2 regions of the Streptomyces sp. NBC_01261 genome follow, and region 2 is predicted to be linked to the other one. Evidence: riboswitches for the same ligand, from Rfam matches in the RefSeq annotation. Region 2 holds a riboswitch; the other holds the start of a gene.
What was found. A riboswitch is a leader RNA that binds a small molecule or an ion and turns the genes downstream of it on or off. The one in region 2 is predicted to bind glycine.

Region 1: it holds a riboswitch for glycine, as region 2 does, so the genes downstream of both, gcvP (aminomethyl-transferring glycine dehydrogenase) here and gcvT (glycine cleavage system aminomethyltransferase GcvT) in region 2, are expected to answer to the same signal.

The regions. Positions count from the first base shown of each region.
Region 1 covers NZ_CP108463.1:9,014,891-9,029,121, forward strand. The annotation lists gene OG226_RS40215 (mannose-1-phosphate guanyltransferase) at 1-1,583, shown strand, start outside; gene OG226_RS40220 (DUF881 domain-containing protein) at 1,751-2,587, shown strand; gene OG226_RS40225 (small basic family protein) at 2,584-2,916, shown strand; gene OG226_RS40230 (DUF881 domain-containing protein) at 2,922-3,758, shown strand; gene OG226_RS40235 (FHA domain-containing protein) at 3,820-4,701, shown strand; gene ftsR (transcriptional regulator FtsR) at 4,745-5,482, shown strand; gene OG226_RS40245 (bifunctional nuclease family protein) at 5,568-6,041, shown strand; gene OG226_RS40250 (MerR family transcriptional regulator) at 6,257-6,901, shown strand; gene OG226_RS40255 (DNA polymerase IV) at 6,959-8,641, shown strand; gene OG226_RS40260 (PRC-barrel domain-containing protein) at 8,563-8,934, opposite strand; glycine riboswitch at 9,049-9,144, shown strand; gene gcvP (aminomethyl-transferring glycine dehydrogenase) at 9,320-12,205, shown strand; gene OG226_RS40270 (ABC transporter ATP-binding protein) at 12,338-13,411, opposite strand; gene modB (molybdate ABC transporter permease subunit) at 13,461-14,231, opposite strand, start outside.
Region 2 covers NZ_CP108463.1:3,883,754-3,897,984, reverse strand. The annotation lists gene gcvH (glycine cleavage system protein GcvH) at 1-144, opposite strand, end outside; gene gcvT (glycine cleavage system aminomethyltransferase GcvT) at 256-1,398, opposite strand; glycine riboswitch at 1,433-1,542, opposite strand; glycine riboswitch at 1,543-1,641, opposite strand; gene OG226_RS16680 (AAA family ATPase) at 1,791-2,492, shown strand; gene OG226_RS16675 (enhanced serine sensitivity protein SseB) at 2,557-3,342, shown strand; gene OG226_RS16670 (enhanced serine sensitivity protein SseB C-terminal domain-containing protein) at 3,479-4,267, shown strand; gene OG226_RS16665 (ABC transporter permease) at 4,611-5,609, shown strand; gene OG226_RS16660 (ABC transporter substrate-binding protein) at 5,663-7,414, shown strand; gene OG226_RS16655 (ABC transporter permease) at 7,490-8,497, shown strand; gene OG226_RS16650 (ABC transporter ATP-binding protein) at 8,494-9,591, shown strand; gene OG226_RS16645 (ABC transporter ATP-binding protein) at 9,588-11,093, shown strand; gene OG226_RS16640 (M1 family metallopeptidase) at 11,192-12,583, shown strand; gene OG226_RS16635 (trimeric intracellular cation channel family protein) at 12,628-13,284, shown strand; gene OG226_RS16630 (alpha/beta hydrolase) at 13,193-14,231, opposite strand, start outside.

The DNA of each region.
Region 1 (14,231 bases), 5.1 Mb from region 2:
TGCACGACAACGTGTACGTCGGGCAGCACAGCAATCTGCGGGGCTGTGTGGTCGGAAAGAACACCGACATCATGCGCGCGGCCCGGATCGAGGACGGCGCGGTCATCGGTGACGAGTGCCTGATCGGTGAAGAATCGATCGTGCAGGGCAATGTGCGGGTCTACCCGTTCAAGACGATCGAAGCCGGTGCCTTCGTCAACACGTCGGTCATCTGGGAGAACAGAGGCCAGGCGCACCTCTTCGGCGCGCGTGGTGTGTCCGGGATCCTGAACGTGGAGATCACCCCGGAGCTCGTCGTCCGTCTCGCCGGCGCCTACGCCACGACCCTCAAGAAGGGGTCCACGGTCACCACGGCCCGCGACCACTCCCGAGGTGCCCGTGCGCTCAAGCGGGCGGTGATCTCCGCCCTGCAGACGAGCGCCATCGACGTACGGGACCTGGAGAACGTACCGCTGCCCGTGGCCCGTCAGCAGACCGCGCGGGGCAGTGCCGGCGGGATCATGATCCGGACCACACCCGGTGTGCCGGACTCCGTCGACATCATGTTCTTCGACAGCCAGGGCGCGGACCTCTCGCAGGGAAGTCAGCGCAAGCTGGACCGGGTGTTCGCGCGGCAGGAGTACCGGCGCGCGTTCCCCGGCGAGATCGGGGACCTGCACTTCCCGGCCAGCGTCTTCGACTCGTACACCGGGTCCCTGCTGCGGAATGTCGACACGACCGGGATCGCCGAATCCGGCCTGAAGGTCGTGGTGGACGCGTCGAACGGCAGCGCCGGGCTTGTTCTGCCCAGCCTGCTCGGCAAGCTCGGTGTGGACTCGCTGACGATCAATCCCGGGCTCGACGAGTCCAGGCCGACGGAGACCGCGGACACACGGCGGTCGGGGCTGGTGCGGCTCGGCGAGATCGTTGCCTCCGCGCGGGCCGCGTTCGGGGTGCGGTTCGACCCCGTCGGTGAGCGGCTCTCGCTCGTCGACGAGAAGGGGCGGATCGTCGAGGACGACCGGGCCCTGCTCGTGATGCTCGACCTGGTCGCCGCGGAGCGGCGCAGCGGGCGGGTGGCACTCCCGGTGACCACCACGAGGATCGCCGAGCAGGTGGCGGCGTACCACGGGACGCAGGTCGAGTGGACGACGACCTCGCCGGACGACCTGACCAGGGTCGGGCGTGACGAGACGACCATCTTCGGCGGGGACGGCAAGGCCGGGTTCATCATCCCGGAGTTCAGCAGCGTCTTCGACGGCGCGGCAGCCTTCGTACGACTCATCGGGCTGGTGGCGCGGACGCAGTTGACGCTGAGCCAGATCGACGCCCGGATTCCGCGGGCGCACGTCCTCAAGCGGGACCTGGCGACTCCCTGGGCCGTCAAGGGACTTGTGATGCGCCGGGTCGTCGAGGCGGCCGGCGATCGCTTTGTCGATACGACGGACGGTGTGCGGGTCGTGGAGACGGACGGGCGTTGGGTGATGGTGCTGCCCGACCCCGCCGAGGCGGTCACGCATCTGTGGGCCGAAGGGCCCGACGATGCCTCCGCGCAGGCCCTGTTGGACGAGTGGTCGGCGGTCGTGGACAGCGCCGGACGGTAAAACACCACGCACGCGCGCGTGCCGGACATGCGTCCCCAAGGGGGCCTGTCCGGCACGCCGGTGGGGCCATTCGGAGGTACAGGCCACCACGTGCGACGATGTGCGGCATGCCGCAGCAGCCCCCCGTTCGGAGCACACCCACGCGCCCTGCGCGCCCGGACGCGTCCATGTCGCTGCTCACCAATGTCATGGACCACAGCCTCGACGACGGCTATGCCGAGGCCGCCGCCCGGAAGAGGGCCGCGGGTGAGAGCGGCATGCCGAAGACCCTCCGGGCGAAGCTCGGTCTCGCCGCGGGCCTGGTGCTGGCGGCCCTTGTCGTGACCGTGGGCGCGGCACAGGCGCGTGTGGCTGCCCCTGTGGTGGCCAAGGAGCGCCAGGAGCTGATCGACCGTATCGACAAGGAGACGACGTCGGCGGACAAGCTGGAAGGTACCGTCGACGACCTTCGTGACGATGTGAGCGCGCGGCAGCGGGCCGCGCTCAAGTCGAGCGGCGGCAGCGGCCAGGCGGACCTCGTGAGCATGCTGTCCGGTGCCACCGCGGTGCACGGCCCCGGTGTGAAGCTCGTCGTCGACGACGCGAAGGAAGCCAGCACCGGCGGGGGCGACAACCCGCGTGAGACCGCCGACTTCTCCGACACCGGGCGGGTGCGCGACCGCGACATGCAGCGCGTCGTCAACGGACTGTGGGCGGCGGGCGCCGAGGCCGTCTCCATCAACGGGCAGCGGCTGACGGCGCTGTCCGCGATCAGGGCCGCGGGTGACGCGATACTGGTCGACAACAGGCCACTGGTACCGCCTTATACGGTGCTCGCGGTGGGGGACGGCAAACGGCTGAGCACCAGGTTCCAGAACGCTGCCGACGGGCTCTATCTGCACGCCCTGGAAGACAACTACGGCATCAGGGCGACCATCGCCGTGGAGAACGATCTCCGGCTGCCCGCCGCGCCGAGTGTGATCGTACGTACAGCACAGCCGAGAACTGAGAAGGGCACATCGTGATCGCCGTACTGGGCCTCATCGTGGGAGTGGTGGCCGGAATCCTCGTCCGGCCTGAGGTGCCGGTGGTCGTCGAGCCCTATCTGCCGATCGCCGTCGTCGCGGCGCTCGACGCGGTCTTCGGCGGTCTGCGGGCCATGCTCGACGGGATCTTCGACGACAAGGTCTTCGTGGTGTCGTTCCTGTCGAACGTGGTCGTGGCCGCCCTGATCGTGTTCCTGGGCGACAAGTTGGGCGTCGGTGCCCAACTGTCCACGGGTGTCGTGGTCGTCCTCGGTATCCGGATCTTCTCCAACGCCGCGGCCATTCGCCGGCACGTCTTCCGGGCGTGAGGTCGATGAGCAACGAGGACGAGCGGCCTGAACACAGGCTCCGCAGGGAACTGCCCGAAGAGATTCCGGCGTCTGTCTCCTCGGAGGCGCAGGCACCCGAGGAGAAGTCCGGGCCCACCGTGACGGGTCGGCAGCGGCTGGTGCAGGGGCTGTGGCCGCCGCGCGTGAGCCGGGCCCAACTCATCGTCGCGGTGCTGCTGTTCGGCCTCGGTTTCGGGCTGGCCGTACAGGTCGCCTCGAACAGCAACAGCGACAGCGCGTTGCGTGGGGCGCGGCAGGAAGATCTTGTGCGCATTCTCGATGAACTGGACGACCGTACTCAGCGTCTTGAAGACGAGAAGCAGGGTCTGCAGAAACAGCGCGACGAGCTGGAGAACAGCTCCGACCAGGCCGAGGAGGCCCGCAAGCAGACTGCCGAGAAGGAGAAGCAACTCGGCATTCTGGCGGGCACCGTGGCCGCGCAGGGCCCCGGCATCACGATGACCATCGACGACACGAAGGGAACGGTCGAGGCGGACATGCTGCTCGACGCGGTCCAGGAGTTGCGCGCGGCCGGCGCGGAGGCGATCCAGGTGAACGATGTGCGGGTCGTCGCCAACACGTATCTGACGGACTCCGGCAAGAGCGTGAGCGTCGACGGGAACAAGATCAACGCCCCCTATCGTTTCAAGGTCATCGGCAAGCCGCAGGATCTCGAACCGGCGCTCAACATCCCTGGAGGCGTGGTGCAGACTCTTGAGAAGGAGCAGGCCACCGTTACCGTCGGGCGGTCGGCCAAGATCGTCGTGGATGCCTTGCGAGCGGCGAAGCAGCCTGACTACGCTCGGTCGTCCTCCCGGTGAACCGGGGGTGCATGGGGACCGTCAGGCGAGGGCATGAGGTTGCGGGGGGTCGACGCACCGATTGGGTGGTGCGTGGTGGAAACTGTCTGGTGGATACGGACGTTGTGAGGATGTCCGGGTCAACCGGTGTGTTCAATCAGGGTTCGTCCTGCCCCACGGGCGGGTCTGTTTCGGTCAAGGGGAATCGCCCGTGAAGTTGTTTGCGAAGTTGTTCGGCAAGAGTGCGAAAGAGGGCAGCGACAACCAGACCGCTCGCCACCGCGCACAACCGGACGCAGAAGGCCAGCGCCCGCTGTTCCGCGACCAGGTCGGCGGCCAGGGCGCGGCGTCGGTTGACCCTGCGCAGTCCGGCGACATAGGTTTCGGGCAACCGTCAACCTCAAGTACGGGTGGAGGGTTTTCCCCTATGTCGGCCCTGGTGTGTACGAGGTGCGGTAACCGCAACGCGGAGAACAGCCGCTTCTGTTCCAACTGCGGTGCGCCGCTGCGCCCCGGCGCGACCCCGGAGCGTCCGTCCGAGACGACCTCCACCATCTCCATCTCCGGTCTTGAGGCCTACGACGCCGAAGTGACCGGTCAGACGCAGATGCCCACGCTCTCCCCGGAGGCGCAGGCCGCTGTCGACGCCCTGCCATTGGGCTCGGCGCTCCTGGTGGTGCGGCGCGGTCCGAACTCGGGCAGCCGCTTCCTGCTGGACGGCGAGCTGACCACGGCCGGCCGTCATCCGCAGAGCGACATCTTCCTGGACGACGTGACGGTCTCGCGCCGCCATGTGGAGTTCCGGCGCTCTCCTGACGGTTCGTTCACGGTCGCCGACGTCGGCAGCCTGAACGGCACGTACGTCAACCGCGAGCGCATCGACTCGGTCTCGCTGGCGAACGGTGACGAGGTTCAGATCGGCAAGTACCGGCTGGTGTTCTACGCGAGCCAGCGGGGTTACTGACCCTCCCTCGGACTGGGTCCGGGGGATTCCCCCAGGAAGGTCCATGCTTCAAACACCGAGCGGCGGTGCCGGGCACGGTACCGCCGCCGCGGACATCGGGCTGATGAGCATCGGCACGGTGCTGAACATGCTGCGCGACGAGTTCCCCGAAGTCACCATCTCCAAGATTCGCTTCCTGGAGTCGGAGGGTCTCGTCGAGCCGCAGCGGACCCCTTCCGGGTACCGCAAGTTCAGCCCCGCCGATGTCGAGCGCCTCGGCCATGTCCTGAGGATGCAGCGGGACCACTATCTTCCGCTCAAGGTGATCCGCGAGCATCTCGACGCCATGGAGCGCGGTGAGGCCGCGCCCCTGCCCACCGTGGGGCGGCAGCGGGACGGCGAGGTCGTCCTGGAGCCCGTGGAGGCGCCCACGGTCGCCCGGATCGGGCGGGCCGAGCTGATGGCCGCTGCCGGGATCGGCGAGCAGGAGCTCGACGAATGGGAGTCGTACGGACTCATCGCCCCGCTGCCGGACGGGGTTTACGACGCGGAAGCCGTCACCGTGGCCGGACTTGTCCTCGAACTCGGGCGGTTCGGGATCGAACCGCGGCATCTGCGCGCCATGAAGGCCGCCGCCGATCGTGAGGCCGGGCTCGTCGACCAGGTGGTGGCCCCGCTCAAGCGCCACCGCAATCCGCAGACCAGGGCCCACGCGGAGGCCCGTACGAAGGAACTGGCGGGGCTCACGGTGAAGCTGCACGCCGCTCTGGTGCAGACCGCGCTCGGCGTTCGCCTGCCCTGAGACGGGCGGTCTCGCGGCTGCCTGATCGGTCACCCGTTCTCGGCCCGACTACCCAAACGTCCCGGGCACGGCCTAGGGTTGCTGTGTGAACGAGCTCGATGTCGTAGGTGTCCGGGTCGAAATGCCCTCCAACCAACCGATCGTGCTCCTGCGTGAAGTGGGAGGCGACCGCTACCTCCCCATCTGGATCGGGCCCGGGGAGGCGACGGCGATCGCCTTCGCTCAGCAGGGCATGGCCCCCGCACGACCGCTGACCCACGACCTGTTCAAGGACGTGCTGGAGGCCGTCGGCCAGGAGCTGACCGAAGTGCGCATCACGGATCTGCGGGAGGGCGTCTTCTACGCGGAGCTGGTCTTCGCCAGCGGCGTCGAGGTGAGCGCCCGCCCGTCCGACGCCATAGCGCTGGCACTGCGCACCGGGACGCCGATCTACGGCAGTGACGGTGTGCTCGACGACGCGGGCATCGCGATTCCGGACGAGCAGGAGGACGAGGTGGAGAAGTTCCGCGAGTTCCTCGACCAGATCTCGCCCGAGGACTTCGGCACCAACAGCCAGTGAGCCGGGGGTCGGCGAGAAAATGCCGGCATTTGCCACCGGCGTGTGAGAGCGTCCTGCGGCTCTCCGCGAGCGCATTCGGCTAGCCTTTCCCCGCGGTGGGACACGGGAAACCACTCCTTGGGTGACTATCACTCGGCGTGCCGAGTGTGGCGATCGTTGACGCACCCCTGGTGACTGCCTACCGTCGAGAAGGCAGGTCAAGGACGGAGGTCGGCGTGAGAAGCAGCGGCGACGGTACGGCTGGGGGTGCCCCGGAACGCAGTTTCGGGGACAGAGGTCCGTACCCGCTTCACGGCAGTACGGCCGATCGCATTCCGCAGCGGCCGGCGGCAGTGCCGAGCAGCGGAGGGGCGACGTCCATGGCGTCCGAGGAGATCGGTTACCGGGGGCCCACGGCCTGTGCGGCGGCCGGCATCACCTATCGGCAACTGGACTACTGGGCGCGTACCGGGCTCGTCGAGCCCAGCGTGCGGCCCGCACACGGGTCGGGGACGCAGCGGCTCTACAGCTTCCGGGACGTCGTCGTCCTGAAGATCGTGAAGCGGTTCCTCGACACGGGCGTGTCGCTGCAGAACATCCGCAGCGCCGTCCTGCACCTGCGGGAGTGCGGCTTCCGTGACCTGGAGCGTATGACGCTGATGAGCGACGGCGCCACGGTCTACGAGTGCACGTCGCCGGACGAGGTGCACGCGCTGCTCCAGGGCGGCCAGGGGATCTTCGGGATCGCCGTCGGGGTCGTGTGGCGGGATGTCGAGAGCGCCCTGTCGCAGCTGCACGGAGAGCGCGTCGACACCGGTGAGACGCTCGTCGGGTCCAACCCCGCGGACGAGCTGGCCAGGCGGCGCAACCGGGCCGTCTGAGGGGCCGGAGGGAGCCGTAGCGGGGCATTGTCAGTGGCGTAGGGCAGCATCGGAGATGTGAGAACCGCGCCTACGATCCTGCATCTCGACATGGATGCCTTCTTCGCCTCGGCGGAGCAGGCGTCCAAGCCGAGCCTGCGCGGGAAGGCCGTCGTCGTGGGCGGGCTCGGGCCGCGCGGGGTGGTCGCCACCGCGTCGTACGAGGCACGGGTCTTCGGGGTGAATTCGGCGATACCGATGGCCCAGGCGCGGCGGCTCGCGCCGAACGCCGCGTATCTCGTGCCGAGGTTCGGGTTCTACCGCTCGATCAGCGAACAGGTGATGGCACTGCTGCGGGCGTTGTCGCCGCTGGTGGAGCCGCTGAGCCTGGACGAGGCGTTCGTGGACCTGGAGGCCGGGGGAGCGGCCCGGGACGCGGAGTCGGCGCGGCTGACCGGGGAGCGGCTGCGGGCCGACATACGGGCGGTCACGGGGCTCACGGGGTCGGTGGGCCTGGCCGCCTCCAAGATGATCGCGAAGATCGCCTCCGAGCGGGCCAAGCCGGACGGGCTCGTACTGATCGAGCCCGGGACCGAGCGGGCGTTGCTGGGGCCGTTGTCGGTGCGCACGCTGCCGGGGGTCGGACCGGCGACGGGTGATCATCTGCGGCGGGCCGGGATCACCACGGTCGACGAGATCGCCGAGGCGGGCGAGGACGAACTCGTACGGCTGGTGGGCAAGGCGCACGGGCACGCGCTGTACGCGATGGCGCTGGCGCACGACGTGCGGCCCGTGGTGGCCGAGCGGGAGACCAAGTCGGTGTCGGTCGAGGACACGTACGACGTGGACATCCATGACCGGACCCGGGTCGGCCTGGAGGTCCAGCGGCTCGCCGACCGGTGCGTGCGACGGCTGCGGGCGGCCGGTCTGTCGGGGCGGACCATCGTCCTGAAGGTGCGGCGGTACGACTTCTCGACGCTGACCCGTTCCGAGACGCTGCGCGGGCCCACCGACGACCCGGGGGTGGTGCGGGAGGCCGCGGCCCGGTTGCTGGACTCCGTCGACACCACGGGCGGGGTACGGCTGCTCGGGGTGGGGGTCTCCGGGCTCGCCGACTACACGCAGGAGGACCTGTTCGCGCAGGCGGCGGGGGAGCAGGTCGATCTTCTTGAGGAGGAGCGCACCGACGAGGAGGGGGGTGAGGAGCCGGCGGCGCCGGTGGAGCGGCGCTGGCCCGCGGGGCACGATGTGCGCCACGCCGGGTTCGGGCACGGGTGGGTGCAGGGGAGCGGGCTGGGACGGGTGACCGTGCGGTTCGAGACGCCTGAGGATTCGGGGCCGGGGCGGGTGCGGACGTTCCGGACCGATGATCCTGAGCTGGAGTTGGCGGAGCCGTTGCCGTTGGTGGCGCGAAGGGTGGGGGGCTTGGCGGCGGAGGCGATGGCAATGCCGATGCCGTTGGCGGCGCATGGAACCGGCGATCGACCGGCCGAGCCGTTGTCGTCGGCGGAGCCAAGCCTCGGGGTTGCTCAGGCCGAGCCGTTGCCACCGGACGAGGGGCGTGCCGATGCCCTGCCTGACGTGCCGACGCCCTTGGTGGTGTCGGGCGCCGATGACCCGCCCGCCCCGTCACCACCCCCGGCGGCTCCAAGCCCCGGCGACGCCCTGTTCGCCGACCCCGCTCAGTTGTCCTCCGAGCCCGCCAGCTTGCCGAAGTCGTGGTCCGGGAGTGACGGAGGCGGGCCCACGTCGAGGCCGTAGTGGTGGTAGAGCTGGAGTTCCTGGTCGGGGGAGAGGTGGCGGCCCACTCCGAAGTCGGGGGCGTCCTTGATCAGGGAGCGGTCGAAGGGGATGCGGAGGGTGCCCTCGATCAGTTCGCTGGGCTCCAGAGGGACGAAGGCGTCCCTGGAGAACAGGCCGGTGCGTATGGCCGCCCACTCCGGTTCGCCGGTCGCGTCGTCGAGGTAGACCTCGTCGATCGTGCCGATCTTGGCGCCGGTGCGGTCGAACGCCTTGCGGCCGATCAGGTTGCGCGGATCGATATCGGTCTGCACGGGCCCTCCTCCTGGTCGCAACTCATCCGTAAGCACTACAAAAGAGCACATTGGGGAAGGTGGCCACTCGAAAGCTCGGCTTCAACGCGCGCTGGTAGGCTGGCGAACGGCTGCTGACCCCGTGCGGGAGAGTCCTCCAGACTTCATCGGAGGCGCCGAAGGAGCAAATCCTCCCCGGAATCTCTCAGGCTCACGTACCGCACGGACGAGGTCACTCTGGAAAGCAGGGCGCGTGTCGACGGCGTGCGCTCTCACCGACGGTGAAAGCCGGTGACCTTCGGGTGGCCGGTGAAGCTCTCAGGTTGAGATGACAGAGGGGGAGGCCGTCCGGCACCCCGCTGTCGTGGTGCCCTCGAAGGTCGTGTCCGACCAGGAGGCCTCCCTGATGACCGTTCCTCGCATTCCGCTCTCCGAGCTCGAACAGGGCATTCCGTTCGAGCAGCGTCACATCGGACCCGACCAGGAGGCGCGGGCCAAGATGCTCGCGCAGGTCGGATACGGCTCGCTCGACGAGCTCACGGCCGCCGCCGTCCCGGATGTGATCAAGAACGCCGACGCTCTGGACCTGCCGGGCGCCCGTACCGAGGCCGAGGTACTGGCCGAGCTGCGCTCCCTCGCGGACCGCAACGAGGTCCTCGGTTCCATGATCGGGCTCGGGTACTACGGGACCTTCACCCCGCCCGTGATCCTGCGCAACGTCATGGAGAACCCGGCTTGGTACACGGCCTACACGCCGTATCAGCCGGAGATCTCCCAGGGGCGGCTCGAAGCCCTTCTCAACTTCCAGACGATGGTCGCTGATCTGACCGGGCTGCCCACCTCCGGTGCCTCCCTGCTCGACGAGGGCACGGCCGCCGCCGAGGCCGTGGCGCTGTCGCGGCGCATGGGGAAGAACAAGAAGGGTCTGTTCCTGGTCGACGCCGACGCGTTGCCGCAGACCATCGCCGTGATCGAGACCCGCGCCGAGCCGGCCGGTGTCGAGGTCGTCGTCGCCGACCTCAGCGAGGGCATCCCGGCCGGGATCGCCGAGCGCGAGATCAACGGCGTGCTCGTGCAGTACCCGGGCGCCTCCGGAGCCGTACGCGACATCAAGCCGCTGATCGAACAGGCGCACGCGCTCGGCGCGCTCGTCACCGTCGCCGCCGATCTCCTCGCGCTCACGCTGCTGAAGTCGCCGGGCGAGCTGGGGGCGGACATCGCGGTCGGTACGACGCAGCGGTTCGGGGTGCCGATGGGCTTCGGCGGGCCGCACGCCGGATACATGGCCGTGCACGAGAAGTTCGCGCGCAGCCTGCCCGGGCGGCTCGTGGGCGTCTCCGTCGACGCCGACGGAAACAGGGCCTACCGCCTCGCCCTGCAGACCCGCGAGCAGCACATCCGCCGTGAGAAGGCCACCAGCAACATCTGTACCGCCCAGGTGCTGCTCGCGGTGATGGCCGGCATGTACGCCGTCTATCACGGGCCCGAGGGGCTGAAGGGCATCGCTCGGCGGACGCATCGGTACGCCACGATCCTTGCGGCCGGGCTCCGCGTCGGCGGTGTCGAGGTCGTGCACGGTGGTTACTTCGACACGCTGACCGTGCGTGTTCCGGGCCGGGCCGCCGAGGTTGTCGCCGCCGCCCGCGAGGACGGCGTCAACCTGTACCTCGTGGACGCCGACCAGGTGTCCATCGCCTGCGACGAGACCACCACACGTGCCCAACTGGCCGCCGTATGGGCCGCGTTCGGGGTGGATGGCGACATCGAGGCGCTTGATGCGAGTGCCGAGGACACCTTGCCCGCCGGGCTGCTGCGCACCGATGCCTACCTCACGCACCCTGTCTTCCGCGACCACCGTTCCGAGACCGCGATGCTGCGGTACCTGCGTCGGCTCGCCGACCGGGACTACGCGCTCGACCGGGGCATGATCCCGCTGGGCTCCTGCACCATGAAGCTCAACGCGACCACCGAGATGGAGCCGGTCACCTGGCCCGAGTTCGGGCAGTTGCACCCCTTCGCACCCGCCGAGCAGGCGCAGGGATACCTCACGCTCATCCGGGAGTTGGAGGAGCGGCTCGCCGAGGTCACCGGGTACGACAAGGTGTCGTTGCAGCCGAACGCCGGTTCCCAGGGGGAGTTGGCCGGGCTGCTTGCTGTTCGCGGATATCACCGGGCCAACGGCGATGAGCAGCGGACCGTGTGTCTGATTCCGTCGTCCGCGCATGGCACGAACGCTGCCAGCGCCGTGATGGCCGGGATGAAGGTCGTCGTAGTGAAGACCGCCGAGGACGGTGAGATCGACGTCGAGGATCTGCGGGCGAAGATCGAGCAGTACCGGGACGAGTTGTCGGTGCTGATGATCACCTACCCGTCCACGCACGGGGTGTTCGAGGAACACGTCGCCGACATCTGCGCGCAGGTCCACGAGGCGGGCGGGCAGGTCTACGTCGACGGCGCCAACCTCAACGCCCTTGTGGGGCTTGCCAAGCCGGGGCACTTCGGCGGGGACGTATCGCATCTGAATCTGCACAAGACGTTCTGCATTCCGCACGGTGGCGGTGGGCCGGGGGTCGGGCCGGTGGGTGTGCGTGAGCACCTCGCGCCGTATCTGCCGAACCACCCGTTGCAGCCGGCGGCCGGGCCGGAGACGGGAGTTGGGCCGATCTCGGCGGCTCCCTGGGGTTCCGCCGGGATCCTGCCGATCTCTTGGGCCTACGTCCGGCTCATGGGTGGGGAGGGGTTGAAGCGGGCCACGCAGGTGGCTGTGCTCAGCGCCAACTACATCGCCAAGCGGCTTGAGCCGCACTACCCCGTGCTCTACACCGGGCCCGGTGGCCTTGTCGCGCACGAGTGCATCATCGATCTGCGGCCGATCAGTAAGGCGACCGGGGTCAGCGTCGACGACATCGCCAAGCGGCTCATCGACTACGGCTTCCACGCGCCGACGATGTCGTTCCCGGTGGCCGGGACGCTGATGATCGAGCCGACGGAGTCCGAGGACCTGATCGAACTGGACCGGTTCTGCGAGGCGATGATCGCGATTCGTGGGGAGATCGAGAAGGTCGGCGCGGGGGAGTGGCCGGGCGAGGACAACCCGCTGCGGAACGCGCCGCACACCGCTGCCGCGCTGGGTGGGGAGTGGGAGCACGCGTACACGCGTGAGGAGGCTGTCTTCCCGGCCGGTGTGTCCGTCGCCGACAAGTACTGGCCGCCGGTGCGGCGGATCGACCAGGCGTTCGGGGACCGGAACCTGGTGTGTTCCTGCCCGCCGTTGGATGCGTACGAGGACTGAGTGGCCTGCTGGTAGCGCCGCGAGGCGCCGTCTCCTGAGTGCGGCACCGCCGTGGTTGGTCGCGCACTTCCCCGCGCCCTGCGGCGGAGCCGCACATTGACGCAGTCCCGCGTCCCTTTGGGGCGCGTTAGCTCAGGCGGGGTACGCGTGCGTCTGGGTTGCCTTCACCGTTGCCCAGACCAACGCGCCCTGGTGGAGGTCCAGTTCGGCCGCCGCTACCGTCGTCAGGTCGGCGGTCAGGGGGAGTTCGCCGGTGAGGTCCACGCGGATCTGGTCGCCGTGGGTTTCCAGGCCCGCTACCTCGCAGTGCCAGAGGTTGCGGGCACTGACACCCGTCGGGCGGTTGCCGTAGAGGGTTACCCCGCTCGGCGGGAACGCTACGAACACCTCGCCCTGGAGGTCCTCCGTCGTCGTGATCGTGGGGCCCGTGTCGAGGGTGACCGTGTGGCCGTCGGAGCTGCCCTTGTAGAGGTTGAGGCCTACGAGTTGGGCGATGTAGTCCGTGCGCGGGTGGCGGGCGATGTCGGCCGGGGTGCCTTCCTGGACGATCGTGCCCTGCTCGATCACGACCAGGCGGTCGGCCAGCACCATGGCGTCCAGCGGGTCGTGGGTGACCAGGACGGCGACCGCCTCGAACTCGGCCAGGTGGCGCCGGAGTTGGGCGCGTACGTCCAGGCGGGTGCGGGCGTCCAGGGCGGCCAGGGGTTCGTCGAGGAGGAGCAGACGCGGGCGGGTCGCCAACGCCCTTGCCACGGCTACGCGTTGGGCCTGGCCGCCGGAGAGTCTGCGGGGCTTGGCGGTTGCGTGTTCGGCCAGGCCCATGCGGTCCAGCCACTCGGCGGCCACCGCACGGGACTCCGCCTTCGTCGCGCCCTGGCAGCGTGGGCCGAAGCCGACGTTGTCCAGCGCGGTCAGGTGGGGGAACAGCAGGTAGTCCTGGAAGACGACTCCAACCGGGCGGGACTCCGGTGGTGTGCGGTCCAACTCGGCGCCGTCCAGCCGTAGATGACCGGCCGTGAGGCGGACCAGGCCCGCGAGTGCGCGGAGTGCGGTCGTCTTGCCCGCGCCGTTCGGGCCGAGCAGGGCTACGACGTCTCCGGGGGCCGCGGTCAGTTCCACGTCGAGGCGGAACGTGCCGCGGTCCACGACGAGATGGGCGTCGAGGCCCTGGGCACCGGTGGGTTCGATGTCGGCGGTGTCGGTCATGACGTGCACGTCCAGGGGGCTGATCTGCGGGCGGTCGTACGGCTGTTGATCATGACGTGGTCATCCAGCGGTCCCGTAGGCCTGCCAAGACCGCGATCGACACCGCCAGCAGGACCAGACTCAACGCGATGGCCGCCTCGGGGTCGTTCTGGAGGGCCAAGTAGACCGCCAGCGGCATCGTCTGGGTACGGCCGGGGAAGTTGCCGGCGAAGGTGATCGTCGCGCCGAACTCGCCCAGCGCGCGGGCCCAGGCCAGGACCGCGCCCGCCGCGATGCCCGGGGCGATGAGGGGGAGCGTGACCCGGCGGAACGCCGTGAAGCGGGAGGCGCCCAGGGTTTGGGCCGCCTCCTCGTAGCGGGGGTCCGCGGCGCGCAGGGTGCCCTCGACGCTGATGACCAGGAACGGCATCGCCACGAAGGCCTCGGCGACCACCACGCCGGTCGTGGTGAAGGGGAGCGTGATGCCGAACCATGAGTCCAGCCACTGGCCCACGACGCCGTTGCGGCCGAGGGCAAGGAGCAATGCCACGCCGCCCACCACCGGCGGCAGGACCAGCGGGAGGGTCACCAGGGCGCGGAGGAAGCCGCGGCCGGGGAACTCCGTGCGGGCCAGCACCCAGGCCAGGGGGACGCCCAGGACCAGGCTCACGGCCGTCGCCGCGGTCGCGCTGAACAGGGAGAGCTGGAGTGCCTGCCAGACCTCGGTGCTGGTCAGCTGTGATGGGAGGGACCGCCACGGGGCCCGTACCAGCAGGGCGATCAGGGGGAGGAGCAGGAACGCCAGGCCTACCAGCGCGGGGACCAGGAGGGGGAGTGGCAC
Region 2 (14,231 bases):
GCCGACGTCGGGGAGCTGGGCGTAGACGACATCGCCGAGCGCGTTGGCCGCGAACTCGGTGATGCCGACCGTCGAGACGCCGTCCTCGGCGACCGACAGCCACTCGTGCTCCTTGCTGTAGCGCAGCTGCTGGGGGTTGCTCATGGCCTGAATTCTCCTGTACGCGGGGGAGTGCTGATGAATGGGGTACTACGGAGGACATCGGCGGACAGGGGCGATCCGCCCCGGGTCACGGACGTGACGCTACGACGACTGTCACTTCTCGCGCTTGTAGAACGGCAGCGCCACGACTTCGTACGGCTCGTGACTGCCCCGGATGTCCACGCCGACACCGGTCGTGCCCGGCGCGGAGTGCGCGGCGTCGACGTAGGCCATGGCGATGGGCTTGCCCAGGGTGGGGGAGGGGGCGCCGGAGGTGACCTCGCCGATCACCTGGCCGGCGGCGACGACGGGGTACCCGGCGCGCGGGACCCGGCGGCCCTCGGCGACGAGCCCGACGAGGACGCGCGGCGGCTGCGAGGCGGCGCGCTCGGCGGCGGCCTCCAGGGCAGTACGCCCGACGAAGTCGCCGTCCTTCTCGAACTTCACGACCCGGCCGAGCCCCGCGTCGAACGGCGTCAACGAGGTCGACAGCTCATGCCCGTACAGCGGCATGCCCGCCTCCAGGCGCAGGGTGTCGCGGCAGGACAGGCCGCACGGGATCAGCCCGACCCGGGCTCCGGCCTCGGTCAGCGCGAGCCACAACTTCTCCGCGTCGGCGGGGGAGACGAACAGCTCGAAGCCGTCCTCGCCGGTGTACCCGGTGCGGGCGATCAACGCGGGGACGCCCGCGACCGTGCCCGGCAGACCGGCGTAGTACTTCAGGCCGTCGAGGTCGGCGTCGGTGAGCGACTTGAGGATGCCGGGGGACTCGGGACCCTGGACGCCGAGCAGGGCGTACGCGTCCCGGTCGTCGCGGACGACGGCGTCGAAGCCCTCGGCACGCTCCACCAGCGCGTCCAACACCACCTGGGCGTTGGAGGCGTTGGCGACCACCATGTAGGTGGAAGACGCAGCCTCCGTGTCGGCCAGCCGGTAGACGATCAGGTCGTCCAGGATGCCGCCGTCGGCCCGGCAGATCATGGTGTAGCGGGCGCGGCCGAGGCCCACGGAGGCGATGTTGCCGACGAGGGCGTAGTTGAGGAGCTGGGCGGCCTGCGGTCCGGTGACCGTGATCTCGCCCATGTGGGAGAGGTCGAAGAGGCCGGCCTTCGTGCGGACGGCGAGGTGCTCGTCGCGCTCCGAGCCGTAGCGCAGGGGCATGTCCCAGCCGGCGAAGTCGGTCATCGTCGCACCGAGCGAGCGGTGCAGCGCGTCGAGCGCGGTACGGCGCTTCTCGGGGGTGGCGGTACTGCTCATCGGTCGGTCTCCCAAGGCATGACGGCGAGGTCGTTCCTCCCCATCTGTCATCGGGACCTGAGAGGTTCGCCATGACCGCACGCGGAACATGGGTTGCACCTTGGGTGGGACCACCGTCGCCGGCGGTCCGCTTTTCAGATGTGCCTCGCCCGCGCGGTAACGGGGCCTGAGAGATTCAAGGGAGGGACTTGCTCCTTCGGCGCCCCAGCAACAGCTGGCTGGGGACTCTCCCGCGCGGATTCAAGCGGCCGGTATGCAGTTAGGCGGGCACATCATCGCACAGGCTTTGTAACAGGCCTGTGGCCGGACGCGAACGGAACCGCGAGACACCGTGCATTACCTTCTCTTTACGTTCAGTGGGGAGAACCTTTCCCGACCCCGCAGGGAGGACGATCACGGTGACAAGGACCACGGTGTACGCCACGACCTCGGCCGTAGCGCTGCCCGAGCAGCCCTCGGCTCCGGCCAGGGAGGCATGCCCGGCCCGCCCGGTGCCGACGGTCCGTGATCTCCGCGAGCGCGGCGGACACAGCCCGTACGGACTCCGCTTCGGCCCCCGCGACCTGGTCGTGGTCACCGGCCTGCCCGGCAGCGGCAAGTCCACGCTGATGCGGCGCGCGGTGGCGGGCGCCGACGGCGTCCGCGTCGACAGCCAGGACACCCGGGACCGCTGGGAAGCCGGCATGTCCCGCATGTTCCGCACCCCCGGCCTCCTCCCGTACGCGGTCTACCGCCCCCTGGTCCGTCTCGCCCACTACGCGGGACTGCACCGCGCCCTGCGTTCCGCGTCCGGAGCCGTCGTGCACGACTGCGGTACGCAGACGTGGGTGCGCGGCTGGCTGGCCCGCGCCGCCGGGCGCCGGGGCGGCGCGCTGCACCTGGTGTTCCTCGACGTCAGCCCGGACACCGCGCTCGGTGGCCAGCGCGAGCGCGGACGCGGGGTCTCGCGGTACGCGTTCCTGCGCCACCGCAGGGCCGCCGCCCGGCTGTTGCGGGCGGTGGAGCGCGGTGATCTGCCCCGGGGCGTCGACTCGGCGGTCCTCCTGGACCGGGACGCGGCGGACGTGCTGCGCCGGATCGACTTCGCGGACTGAGCCGCTAGCCTTTTCAGCCACAGCAGGGTTACAGCAGGCGGTTTCACCAGCAGGCGGTAGGTAGATGGACTTCCCGGCGGACTTCCCAGGTCAGGCGTACCCCCACCCGCATCCGCACGGCGGATGGCCGGGCAACGAGCTGGAGGAGGTGCTCTCCGCGTCCCTCGGCATGCCCTCGGCCGGCGGCCGGATCGTCGAGGTGCTCGGCCGCAGCTTCGTCTGGGTCCCGCTCCCCAGCGGCGGCGGCCCGCAGAGCGGCCCCCTGGACCTGCCGACACTGGACATCGAGGGACAGGCGTTCGTCCCGGTCTTCAGCTCCGAGGAGCAGTTCCGCCAGGTCGTCGGCTCGCATCTGTCGTTCACGATCGCGCCGGCGGTGGAGTTCGCCCGCGGGCTGCCCCCGCAGGTCGGCATCGCGGTGAACCCGGGCGGCATGGTCGGCGTCCCGCTCCCGCCTCTCGCGGTGGCCGAGCTGTGCCGCATCGGCCGCACCGCCCTCGACGGCCCCACCAGCGGTGGCCGCGTCCGCCTCTTCGAACCCGACTGGCAGGACGACCCGGTCGACTTCCTCGCCGCGGCCTCCGCCGAGTTCGCGGCGATCGGCGTGGTCGGCTCGGCCCGCCGCTGCCTGGCCTCGATCGAGACGGCCGCCCCGGTCATGTTCGTGGGCGTCGAACTCACCAACTGGGACGGCGACTTGAGAGCGGCCCCGATGGAGGCGTTGGCGCGGGCGCTGGGCCAGGTCACGGTCCAGTGGCAGGTCAACCTGGTCCTGCTGGACGTCACCCAGGACCCGGTGGCGGACTGGATGAGGCAGACAGTGCGCCCCTTCTATACACAGGGTCACTGAGGCGCCCCTTCAGGGGAGCGGGGAACTGCGCACCCGGCCACGAGCGACCCGCGCTCGCCAACGCACACAAGGCCCCCACCCCTTGGGCGCTTAAGCTGTTCCCCATCACAGGGCACCTACAAAAAGGAGCGGACACGTGAGCGCCAGCGGCACCGCGACCGGCCAGGTCGAGCACATGCTGCGCCAGGTGACGCCCGGGCGCTACGACGCCTACGAGGCGCTCCTGCGCGCCCTCGCGACCCCCCACTCCGGTCAGATCTGGATGCTCCTGTGGCACGGCCAGTCCGGCTCCCCGGACGCCCAGTACGGAAACATGCAGGTCGACAAGTACGGCTACGCCCCCTGCGTCACCTCCGCCCAGGAACTGTCGGCGAGCGGCTGGAACCGCTCCTACGAGGTGGTCGACGGCCTGGATGTCGCCCGCACCCTCTACCCCGACCACTTCGGCCTCTGGCTCAACCCGCACGCCCCCGGCGGCGGCGTCGGCATCCCCTGGCTGGACCTCCGCCGGATCGCCACCGGCCTGGAGCGCCAGCCGGCCGGGCCCCTGCGGCTGTCGGAGCCGGGTATCGAGATCCCGCAGTTCTACGCCACGCTCACGCAGAACGCCCACCGCACCCCGGCGGTCCGCGCCCTGCGCCGCGCCTGGGTGCAGCCCGCGCTCGGAGCGCCGTATCTCGCGATCGGCCTGGACGTCTACGACACCAGTCCGCCCGCCGTGGACTCGGTGCGCGGCATGATGCAGCAGTCGATCGGCGCGGTCCCCGACGGGCTGCCGGTCTCGACCGTGGCGATGTCCGACGAGTACGACCCGGTGGCCCTGTGGCTGCGCGCCAACGCCCGCCCGTTCTACGACCGCGAGGCCCACGCGGCGCCCGCCCAGGCGGGTGGGTACGGATACCCACCCGTCCGTGGTGGATACTGAGCCCGCGAGTCCTCTTCTCAGCTTCTCCGCAGGATTTACGTCTACGACACTTTTCTTCGCGCGTAGACGGCGGTGTGGTGCCCCGAAAGACGCCGAATTTCCGTTCTGTCCCAAGTGCCCGGCGTCCGGGGGGCGTTACCCACTGTTCGGATAACGGAATCCCTAGTTAAGCATCACGGTTGCGCATACTTTCGCCGTCAGACCTGGCGGGTGATCGCAGCCACGCTGAAGACTCGCGACTCAGACACAGGGTCCAGGGACCCATGTCCACAGCAAGTCGACAAAGCCGCTAATCCGCGGCAGGCGTAAGCCGGTAACCACCGGCGAGAGGGGTCGGGTCACAGTGACCGCACCGATCGAGACCACGGGGGCGGAAGCCGGGGCGCAGCCGGAGGCTGTGCTCGTCGGCGCCGAGAAGGGGCAGATCGAGGGCCGTTCCCTTGGACAGATCGCCTGGACCCGGTTCAAGAAGGACAGAGTCGCCGTCGCCGGCGGCGTCATCGTCGTCCTGCTGATCCTGGTCGCGGCACTCTCCCGTCCGATCCAGTCGATGTTCGGACTGGATCCCGACGCCTTCCACCAGAACCTGATCGACGCCAACACCTCGCTGCCCAAGGGCGGTTGGGGCGGCATGAGCTGGGACCACCCGCTCGGCGTGGACCCGCAGTTCGGCCGGGACGTCGCCACCCGCATCCTCGAAGGCTCCTGGGTGTCGCTGGTGGTCGCCTTCGGCGCCACGATCCTGTCGAACGTGATCGGCACGATCCTCGGCGTCGTCGCGGGTTTCTACGGCGGCCGGGTCGACTCGATCATCAGCCGCCTGATGGACACCTTCCTCGCCTTCCCCCTGCTGCTCTTCGCCATCGCGATCTCGGCGACCCTGCAGGGCGGCGCCTTCGGCCTCAGCGGTCTGCCGCTGCACCTGAGCGTGCTGATCTTCGTCATCGGCTTCTTCAACTGGCCCTACCTGGGCCGGATCGTCCGCGGTCAGACCCTCGCCCTGCGCGAGCGGGAGTTCGTGGACGCCTCCCGGGGGATGGGCGCCAGGGGGCCGTACATCCTCTTCCGGGAGCTGCTGCCCAACCTGGTCGGCCCGATCATCGTCTACTCGACGCTGCTCATCCCGACGAACATCCTCTTCGAGGCGTCCCTCAGCTTCCTCGGGGTCGGTATCCAGCCCCCGCAGGCATCCTGGGGCGGCATGTTGCGGGACGCGGTCACCTATTACGAGGTCGACCCCGCGTACATGATCGTTCCCGGCCTCGCCATCTTTGTGACCGTCCTGGCGTTCAACCTGCTGGGCGACGGTCTCCGTGACGCTCTCGACCCCCGCAGCCGCTAGGGCCCGCACCCGAGAGTCCATCAAGTTTCCGACAATGGAGGAAGCAGACCATCATGCGAAGGTCAGCGCTGGCCGCAGTTGCGGCCATCGGCTCCGCGACACTGCTCATGGCAGGTTGCAGCAAGGCCGATGACAGTAAGAGTGACAACGGTGGTACGAAGGCGGCTGGGGCCAACGCAGCGACCAAGGACGTCGTCAACGCCTCTACGCACAAGGGCGGGACGGTCACCTACGAACTGTCCGACGTTCCGGACTCGTTCGACCCGGGCAACACGTACTACGCGTACATGTACAACTTCAGCCGGCTGTACGCCCGGCCGCTGATGACGTTCGAGCCCGGCCCCGGTTCCAAGGGGAACACCCTGGTCCCGGACCTCGCCGCGAGCAAGGGTGTCTCCAGCGACGGCGGCAAGACCTGGACGTACAAGCTGCGTTCGGGCCTGAAGTACCAGGACGGCACGGCGATCACGTCCAAGGACGTCAAGTACGCCGTCGAGCGTTCGAACTTCGCGCGTGACGTCCTCTCCCTCGGCCCGAACTACTTCCAGCAGTTCCTGGTCGGCGGCAAGGACTACAAGGGCCCGTACAAGGACAAGAGCGCCGAGGGCCTCAAGTCCATCGCGACGCCGGACGACACCACCATCGTCTTCCACCTGAACACGGCCTTCCAGGAGTTCGACTACCTGGTCGCGGCGCCGCAGACGGCTCCGGTGCCGCAGGCGAAGGACAAGGGCGTCGACTACGTCAAGAACATCGTGTCCTCCGGCTCGTACCAGTTCTCCAGCTACGAGGACGGCAAGTCGGCCACCCTCGTGCGCAACAAGAACTGGGACCCGAAGACGGACCCGCTGCGCAAGCAGTACCCGGACAAGATCGTCGTGAACCTGAAGGTCAACGCCGACACGATCGACAAGGACGTCCTCGCGGGCGACGCGATCGACATGGGCGGTACGGGTGTCCAGGCCGCGACCCAGGCGCAGCTGCTGACCTCCGCCGACAAGAAGGCCGGCACGGACAACACCTTCGGTGGCCGTCTCGTCTACATGGCGATCAACACCAAGGTGAAGCCGTTCGACAACGTGGCCTGCCGCAAGGCCGTCGAGTACGCCATCGACAAGGTCTCCGTGCAGACCGCCGAGGGCGGCCCGATCCGCGGTGAGATCGCCAGCACCGTTCTGCCGCCGGACATCACCGGCTACGAGAAGGCCGACCAGTACGCCACCACCGGCAACAAGGGTGACGTCGCCAAGGCCAAGGACCAGCTGAAGGCCTGCGGCAAGACGTCGATCTCGACGAACCTGTCGGCCCGCAGCGACCGTCCGCAGGAGATCTCCGCGGCCACCGCGATCATCAACTCGCTGAAGGCCGTCGGCATCAACGCCAGCCTGAAGCAGTACCCGTCGGGCAAGTACTTCACCGACTACGCGGGTGTCCCGAAGTTCACCGAGCAGCAGAACATCGGCCTGATCATGATGCAGTGGGGTGCCGACTGGCCCTCCGGCTACGGCTTCGAGCAGCAGATCCTGAACGGTGAGGCGATCGGTGCCTCGGGTAACACCAACCTGTCGCAGTACGACAACAAGACGGTCAACAACCTCCTCGCCAAGGCCATCGGCACCGAGGACGTGACCACCCGTAACAGCATGTACGCCCAGATCGACAAGCAGACCATGAGCGACGCGGCCCTCGTTCCGCTGACCTACTTCAAGGTCCTGCTGGCCCGTCCGGCGAACTACAGCAACCTGGTGTCGACGGCGGCCTTCAGCGGCCAGTACGACTACCTCAACATCGGCACCGCGAAGTAGTCGTAGCCCCGGAAGGCAGGTGAAGGCATTGGTGCCCGCGGGCTTTGCGGCCCGCGGGCACCAGCGCCGATCCCCGTGATCTCGTACATTCTCCGTCGGACGGTCGCAGCGGTGATCCTGCTGCTGGTCGTCTCCGCGGTCACCTTCGGCATCTTCTTCCTGCTGCCACGGCTCGCCGGCCAGACCGCGGACCAGCTGGCCCAGCAGTACATCGGGAAGAGCCCGTCGGCGGCGGACATCGCCGCGGTCAAGCACAACCTGGGTCTGGACCAGCCCCTTTACCTGCAGTACTGGCACTTCATCAAGGGGATCGTGGCGGGCGCCACCTACAACCTCGGCCCCACCACGGTGCACTGCGACGCGCCCTGCTTCGGCTACTCCTTCAAGGACCACGTCGAGGTCTGGCCGCAGCTCACCTCCCGCCTTCCGGTCACCATCTCGCTGGCCTCCGGCGCCGCCGTGCTCTGGCTGCTGTCCGGTGTCACGGTCGGTGTGATCTCCGCGCTCAAGCCGCGGTCGTTCTTCGACCGCGCCTTCATGGGCGTGGCGCTCGCGGGTGTCTCGCTGCCCATGTTCTTCACGGGCAACCTCGCCATCCTGCTCTTCACGTACCAGTGGCCGATCTTCGGCCGCACCTACGTCCCGTTCACCGAGAACCCCGCGCAGTGGGCCAACACGCTGTTCCCGGCGTGGTGTTCGCTCGCGCTCCTCTACTCCGCCATCTACGCGCGGCTCACCCGCTCGGGCATGCTGGAGACGATGAACGAGGACTTCATCCGCACGGCCCGCGCCAAGGGCCTGCGGGAACGCAACGTCGTCGTCAAGCACGGTCTGCGGGCCGCCCTGACGCCGATCATCACCGTCTTCGGCATGGACCTCGGTCTGCTGCTCGGCGGTGCGCTGATCACCGAGTCGGTGTTCTCCCTGCACGGCATCGGCCAGTACGCGGTGCAGTCGATCGAGAGCAACGACCTGCCCCCGATCCTCGGCGTGACCCTGCTCGCAGCGTTCTTCGTAGTGATCGCAAACCTTCTGGTGGACCTGTTGTACGCCGCCGCCGACCCGCGGGTGAGGCTCTCGTGACCGACCTTTCCAAAACAGGCGCCGCGGTCGGCGAGCCCGTCGACACGGCCAAGTCCGCCCCGAACGCCTTCCTCGAAGTCCGCGACCTCAAGGTGCACTTCCCGACCGACGACGGCGTGGTCAAGTCCGTCGACGGGCTCAGCTTCTCGTTGGAGAAGGGCAAGACCCTCTCCATCGTGGGCGAGTCGGGTTCCGGCAAGTCCGTCACCTCGCTGGCGATCATGGGCCTGCACCGGCTCGGCCCGCGCGGCAAGAACGTGCGGATGACCGGCGAGATCTGGCTCGACGGCCAGGAACTCGTGGGCGCCCAGCCGGACGAGGTGCGCAAGCTCCGCGGTCAGCAGATGTCCATGATCTTCCAGGACCCGCTGTCCGCGATGCACCCGTACTACAAGATCGGCGACCAGATCGTCGAGGCGTACCGGGTCCACCACGACGTCAGCAAGAAGGTCGCCCGCAAGCGCGCGATCGAGATGCTCGACCGGGTCGGCATCCCCGAGCCGGCCAAGCGTGTCGACGGCTACCCGCACGAGTTCTCCGGCGGTATGCGCCAGCGCGCCATGATCGCGATGGCCCTGGTCAACAACCCCGAACTGCTCATCGCGGACGAGCCGACGACCGCCCTGGACGTGACCGTCCAGGCGCAGATCCTCGACCTCATCCGGGATCTGCAGAAGGAGTTCGGCTCCGCGGTCGTCCTGATCACCCACGACCTCGGTGTCGTCGCCGAGATCGCCGACGACGTCCTGGTCATGTACGGCGGCCGGTGCGTGGAGCGCGGTCCCGTCGACGAGATCTTCGAGAAGCCGCAACACCCGTACACCTGGGGCCTGTTGGGCTCGATGCCGCGCATCGACCGGGAGACCTCGGAGCGGCTCATCCCGGTCAAGGGCCAGCCGCCGAGCCTCATCAACGTCCCCTCGGGCTGCGCCTTCCACCCGCGCTGCCCGTACGCGGACATCCCCAAGGGCGACGTCACGCGAACCGTGCGCCCCGAGCTGGAGCTGGTCCCCGGCGGGCACTGGTCCGCCTGTCACCTCCCGGCTGAGGACCGTACGCGGATCTGGACCGAAGAGATTGCGCCGAAGCTGTGAGCGATACGAACAAACAGACCGCCACCGCGGTCGTACCGGAGCAGGCGGCCTCCTCGGAGGAACGTGAGGTGCTGCTCAAGGTCGAGGGCCTGAAGAAGCACTTCCCCATCAAGAAGGGGATCCTGCAGCGTCAGGTCGCCGCGGTGAAGGCCGTCGACGGCATCGACTTCGAGGTGCGCAAGGGCGAGACCCTGGGCGTCGTCGGGGAGTCGGGCTGCGGCAAGTCGACCATGGGCCGGGTCATCACCCGGCTCCAGGACCCGACGGGCGGCTCGATCCACTTCGAGGGCCAGGACATCACGACCCTCAACTCGGCCGGGATGCGTCCGCTGCGGCGGGACATCCAGATGATCTTCCAGGACCCGTACGGCTCCCTGAACCCCCGGCACACCATCGGCTCGATCGTCTCGGCGCCGTTCCGGCTCCAGCGCGTGGAGCCCGAGGGCGGGGTGCGCAAGGAGGTCCAGCGCCTTCTGGAGCTGGTCGGTCTGAGCCCCGAGCACTTCAACCGCTACCCGCACGAGTTCTCCGGCGGCCAGCGCCAGCGCATCGGCATCGCCCGCGCGCTGGCCCTGAAGCCGAAGCTCGTGGTGGCGGACGAGCCTGTGTCGGCGCTCGACGTGTCGATCCAGGCGCAGGTCGTCAACCTCATGGACGACCTCCAGACGGAGCTCGGCCTGACGTACGTGATCATCGCGCACGACCTCTCCGTCGTCCGCCATGTCTCGGACCGCGTCGCGGTGATGTACCTCGGCAAGATCGTCGAACTCGCCGACAGCACCAAGCTGTACGAGTCGCCGATGCACCCGTACACCAAGGCCCTGATGTCGGCCGTGCCGGTGCCGGACCCCAAGCGCCGGGGCGCCAAGAGCGACCGCATCCTGCTCAAGGGCGACGTCCCCTCGCCGATCTCCCCGCCCAGCGGCTGCCGTTTCCACACGCGCTGCTGGAAGGCCACGGAGATCTGCCGGACGAAGGAGCCCCAGCTGATCGAGCTCCGGCCCGGCCAGCGGGTCGCCTGCCACCACCCGGAGAACTTCGCGGACCAGGCCCCGCAGGACACCGTCCTGCTGACCGCCGCGAAGGAAGCGGTGGAACTGGTGGGCGCGGCGGTCCTGGAGAAGGCGGCGGAGGCCGGGGCGGGAGCCAAGGCCGACGCGGTAGCGGAGGCCGAGCCGGAAGCCGAGGCTGAGGTGGCCGAGGTCGCTGCCGTGACCGAGGCGGCGGTCGCGCCCGCCGCGACCGAGAAGCCTTCGGCGCCGGCAGCGGCTGTCATCGCGGAGCCTGCTGCCGCCGAATCCACGGCTGCCGTCGAATCTCCGGCGGACGCCGAGGAATCCGCGGCGGAGGCGCCCGAGGCCGCCGATGCGGAGTCGGCGGAGACCGCGGCGGAGCGGCCCGTCGCCGACACCCCGGCCGCCTCCTCCCAGGAGACCCCCGAAACCCCGGCCGCCGCTTCCCCCGAAGCGGAATCCGGCGATCAGGAGTCAACTGCCAAGTAGCACATGACGAGTTGGTAAAGTCATGTTCATGTCGAAACGGGAGAGTGCAGAGTCGAGCGCGTCCGTCTGATCGGAAACGCACCCGAAAGGGACGACTCATGGCACTCTCCCGTTCGGCACGTCTGGGGGCCCTCGCGACAGCGGCGGCCTCTTTTCTTGTCATCGCCGCCTCCTCCGCCCCCACCCCCGGCGCCGACGGCATCGGTGACCCCTACTTTCCCCAACTCGGCAACGGTGGCTTCGACGCCCGGCACTACGCCCTCGACGTCGCCTACAACCCCGACACCGACCGCCTCGACGGGCGTACGACGCTCACCGCCCGTGCCACCCAGAACCTCTCCTCCTTCGACCTGGACCTCCAGAAGCTGGAGGTCACCAAGGTCCAAGTGAACGGAAGACGGGCCCAGTTCACCCGCACCGGCGACGAACTGCGCATCACCCCGCGGGACTTCCTCCGCAAGGGCAGGGACTTCACCGTCAGCGTCACCTACGGCGGTGTCCCCGAACCCCTCAACGGCCCCATCGTGTTCGGCTCCGACTACGGCTGGATGAAGACCCCCGACGGAGTCTTCGTCGCCTGCGAACCCAACGCCGCCTCCACCTGGTTCCCGTCCAGCGACCACCCCTCCGACAAGGCCACCTACGACATCCGCATCAAGGCCCCCAAGGGCCTGACCGGAGTCTCCAACGGCCGGCTCGTCTCGACGTACAGCAAGGGCGACTCGACGTACACCCACTGGCGCGAGAGCAAGCCCATGGCGACCTACCTCGCCACCGCCACCATCGGGAAGTTCGACGTCAGGACGGGGAAGACGCCCGGCGGCATCCCCATCTACGTCGCCATCGACCCCGTCCTCGCCAACAGCAACAGCGTCGACGTGTACGCCGTGACCGCCGCCGCCACCGACTACTGGTCGCAGCTCTTCGGGCCGTACCCCTTCGAGGAGACCGGCGCGATCGTCGACGACATGCCGCAGGCCGGGTTCTCGCTGGAGGTGCAGAGCAAGCCCGCCTACTCCGCCGTGCGCAACGAGACGACGATCGTGCACGAGCTGGCCCACCAGTGGTTCGGCGACTCCGTGTCGGTCGCGCACTGGAAGGACATCTGGCTCAACGAGGGCTTCGCGACCTACGCCCAGTGGCTGTGGGCCGAGCACCAGGGCACCCGCACCGCGCACGACTCGTTCCTGGCCGGCTACAACTCCCGCCCCGCCGACAGCTCCTTCTGGCAGACCGTCGTGGCCGATCCGCAGCGGGACACCATGTTCGCCTCCGGCGTCTACCAGCGCGGCGCGATGACCCTCCAGATGCTCCGCGAACGCATCGGCGACACCGCGTTCTTCAAGCTGCTGCCCGCCTGGACGAAACTCCACCGCTACGGCAACGGCGACACCGCCGGGTTCATCAAGCTCGCCGAGAAGGTCAGCGGGCAGCAGCTCGACGACCTGTTCCGGACCTGGCTGTACACCCCGGGCAAGCCCACCCTGTAGATCCACCTGGGCCCCTGTGGATCCCCCGCGAGTAACAATGTGGGGTGCTTCAGCAACTGTTCAGCCCCTCCGTCCAGCACACGCTCGACCTCGTCGGCATCTTCGTGTTCGCGATCTCCGGCGCGCTGCTGGCCGTCCGCAAGAACTTCGACGTGTTCGGCATCGCCGTGCTCGCCGAGGTCACCGCGCTGGGCGGAGGGGTGTTCCGCGACCTCATCATCGGGGCGGTGCCCCCGGCCGCCTTCACGGACCTGGGCTACTTCAGCACCCCGCTCTTCGCCGCGCTCCTCGTCTTCTTCCTCCATCCGCACGTGGAGCGCATCCAGTCCGGCGTCAACGTCTTCGACGCGGCCGGCCTCGGCCTGTTCTGTGTCACCGGCACGGTCAAGGCGTACGACTACGGGCTCGGCCTGACCGCCTCGGTGGCCCTCGGTCTCGGGTCCGCGGTCGGCGGCGGTGTGCTGCGGGACGTCCTGGCCAACGAGACTCCGTCCCTGCTCCGCTGGGACCGCGACCTGTACGCGGTCCCCGCCATCGTCGGCGCCACCATGGTCGCCATGTGCATCCGCTACGACGTGCTGGGCCCGTTCACCAGCGGGCTCGCGGTCGTCACCGCTTTCGTGCTGCGCCTGCTCGCGATGCGGTTCCACTGGCGAGCTCCGCGTGCGTGGAACCGGAGGTCGACCGTGCGTGAGGAGTAGTGGTGGTCCCGGTCTTCGCGTGCGGATGGTTCTTGCCCATCTCCAGGGTCAGCCAGCGGAAGACCGCCTTCACCTGCGGCCGCCACAGCGCCATCGTGTGACCGCCGTCGCTGCGCGGCAGGAACACCACGTGCACGGTCGTCGGCGCCTCGGCGACGGACGCCAGGGCCGTGCCCGCCTCGTAGCCGTCGCCGGCTTCGCCGGAGATGTACAGCGCGATCGGCGGCGGGGTCTTCTTCCCCTTCAGCAGCAGGTACGGGTTGTTCGCGGCGCGCAGGGCCGGGCTCGCGGCGGCCAGTGAATTGCGTTCGCCGATCGGGTCGTTGTAGCCGGACATGCCCACGGCCGCGCGGTAGCGGTCCGGGTGGGCGACGGCGAGCTTGACCGCGCAGTGCGCGCCGGCCGAGTAACCGGCCACCGCCCAGCCCGAAGGGGCGAGCTCGGCGCGGAAGTTGTCCATGACCATCTTCGGTACGTCGACGCTCAGCCAGGTGTCGGCGTTGACCGTGCCGGTGATGTTGGCGCAGCCGGTGTCGACGCCGGCCAGCAGGTTGGTGCGCGGCGCGACCAGGATGAACGGCGCGACCCGCCCGCTCCTCATCAGCGGCAGCAGCTGCTCGTTCGCGTGCAGCGACCCGAACCAGGCCTTCGCCGAGCCGGGATAGCCCGGCAGCAGTTCCACCACCGGGAACTTGTGGTGCCGGTAGGCGGGCTCCTTGTACTGCGGTGGCAGCCACACGTACACCTCGGCGTCGACGCCGGAGACCCGGCCCTTGAGCTGGGTGACCTCGACCCCGCCGGCCGCGCGCATGCCGGGACCCTCGGCGGGCGAGAAGGCCTGCTTCACCTTGGGCAGCCGATTCAGCGAGATGTTTCCGGTGCCGTTCCTGCCGAGATTCGCGGCCTGCTGGACGTGGTTGCCGGTGCCGAGGAGGTCGGCCCAGCTG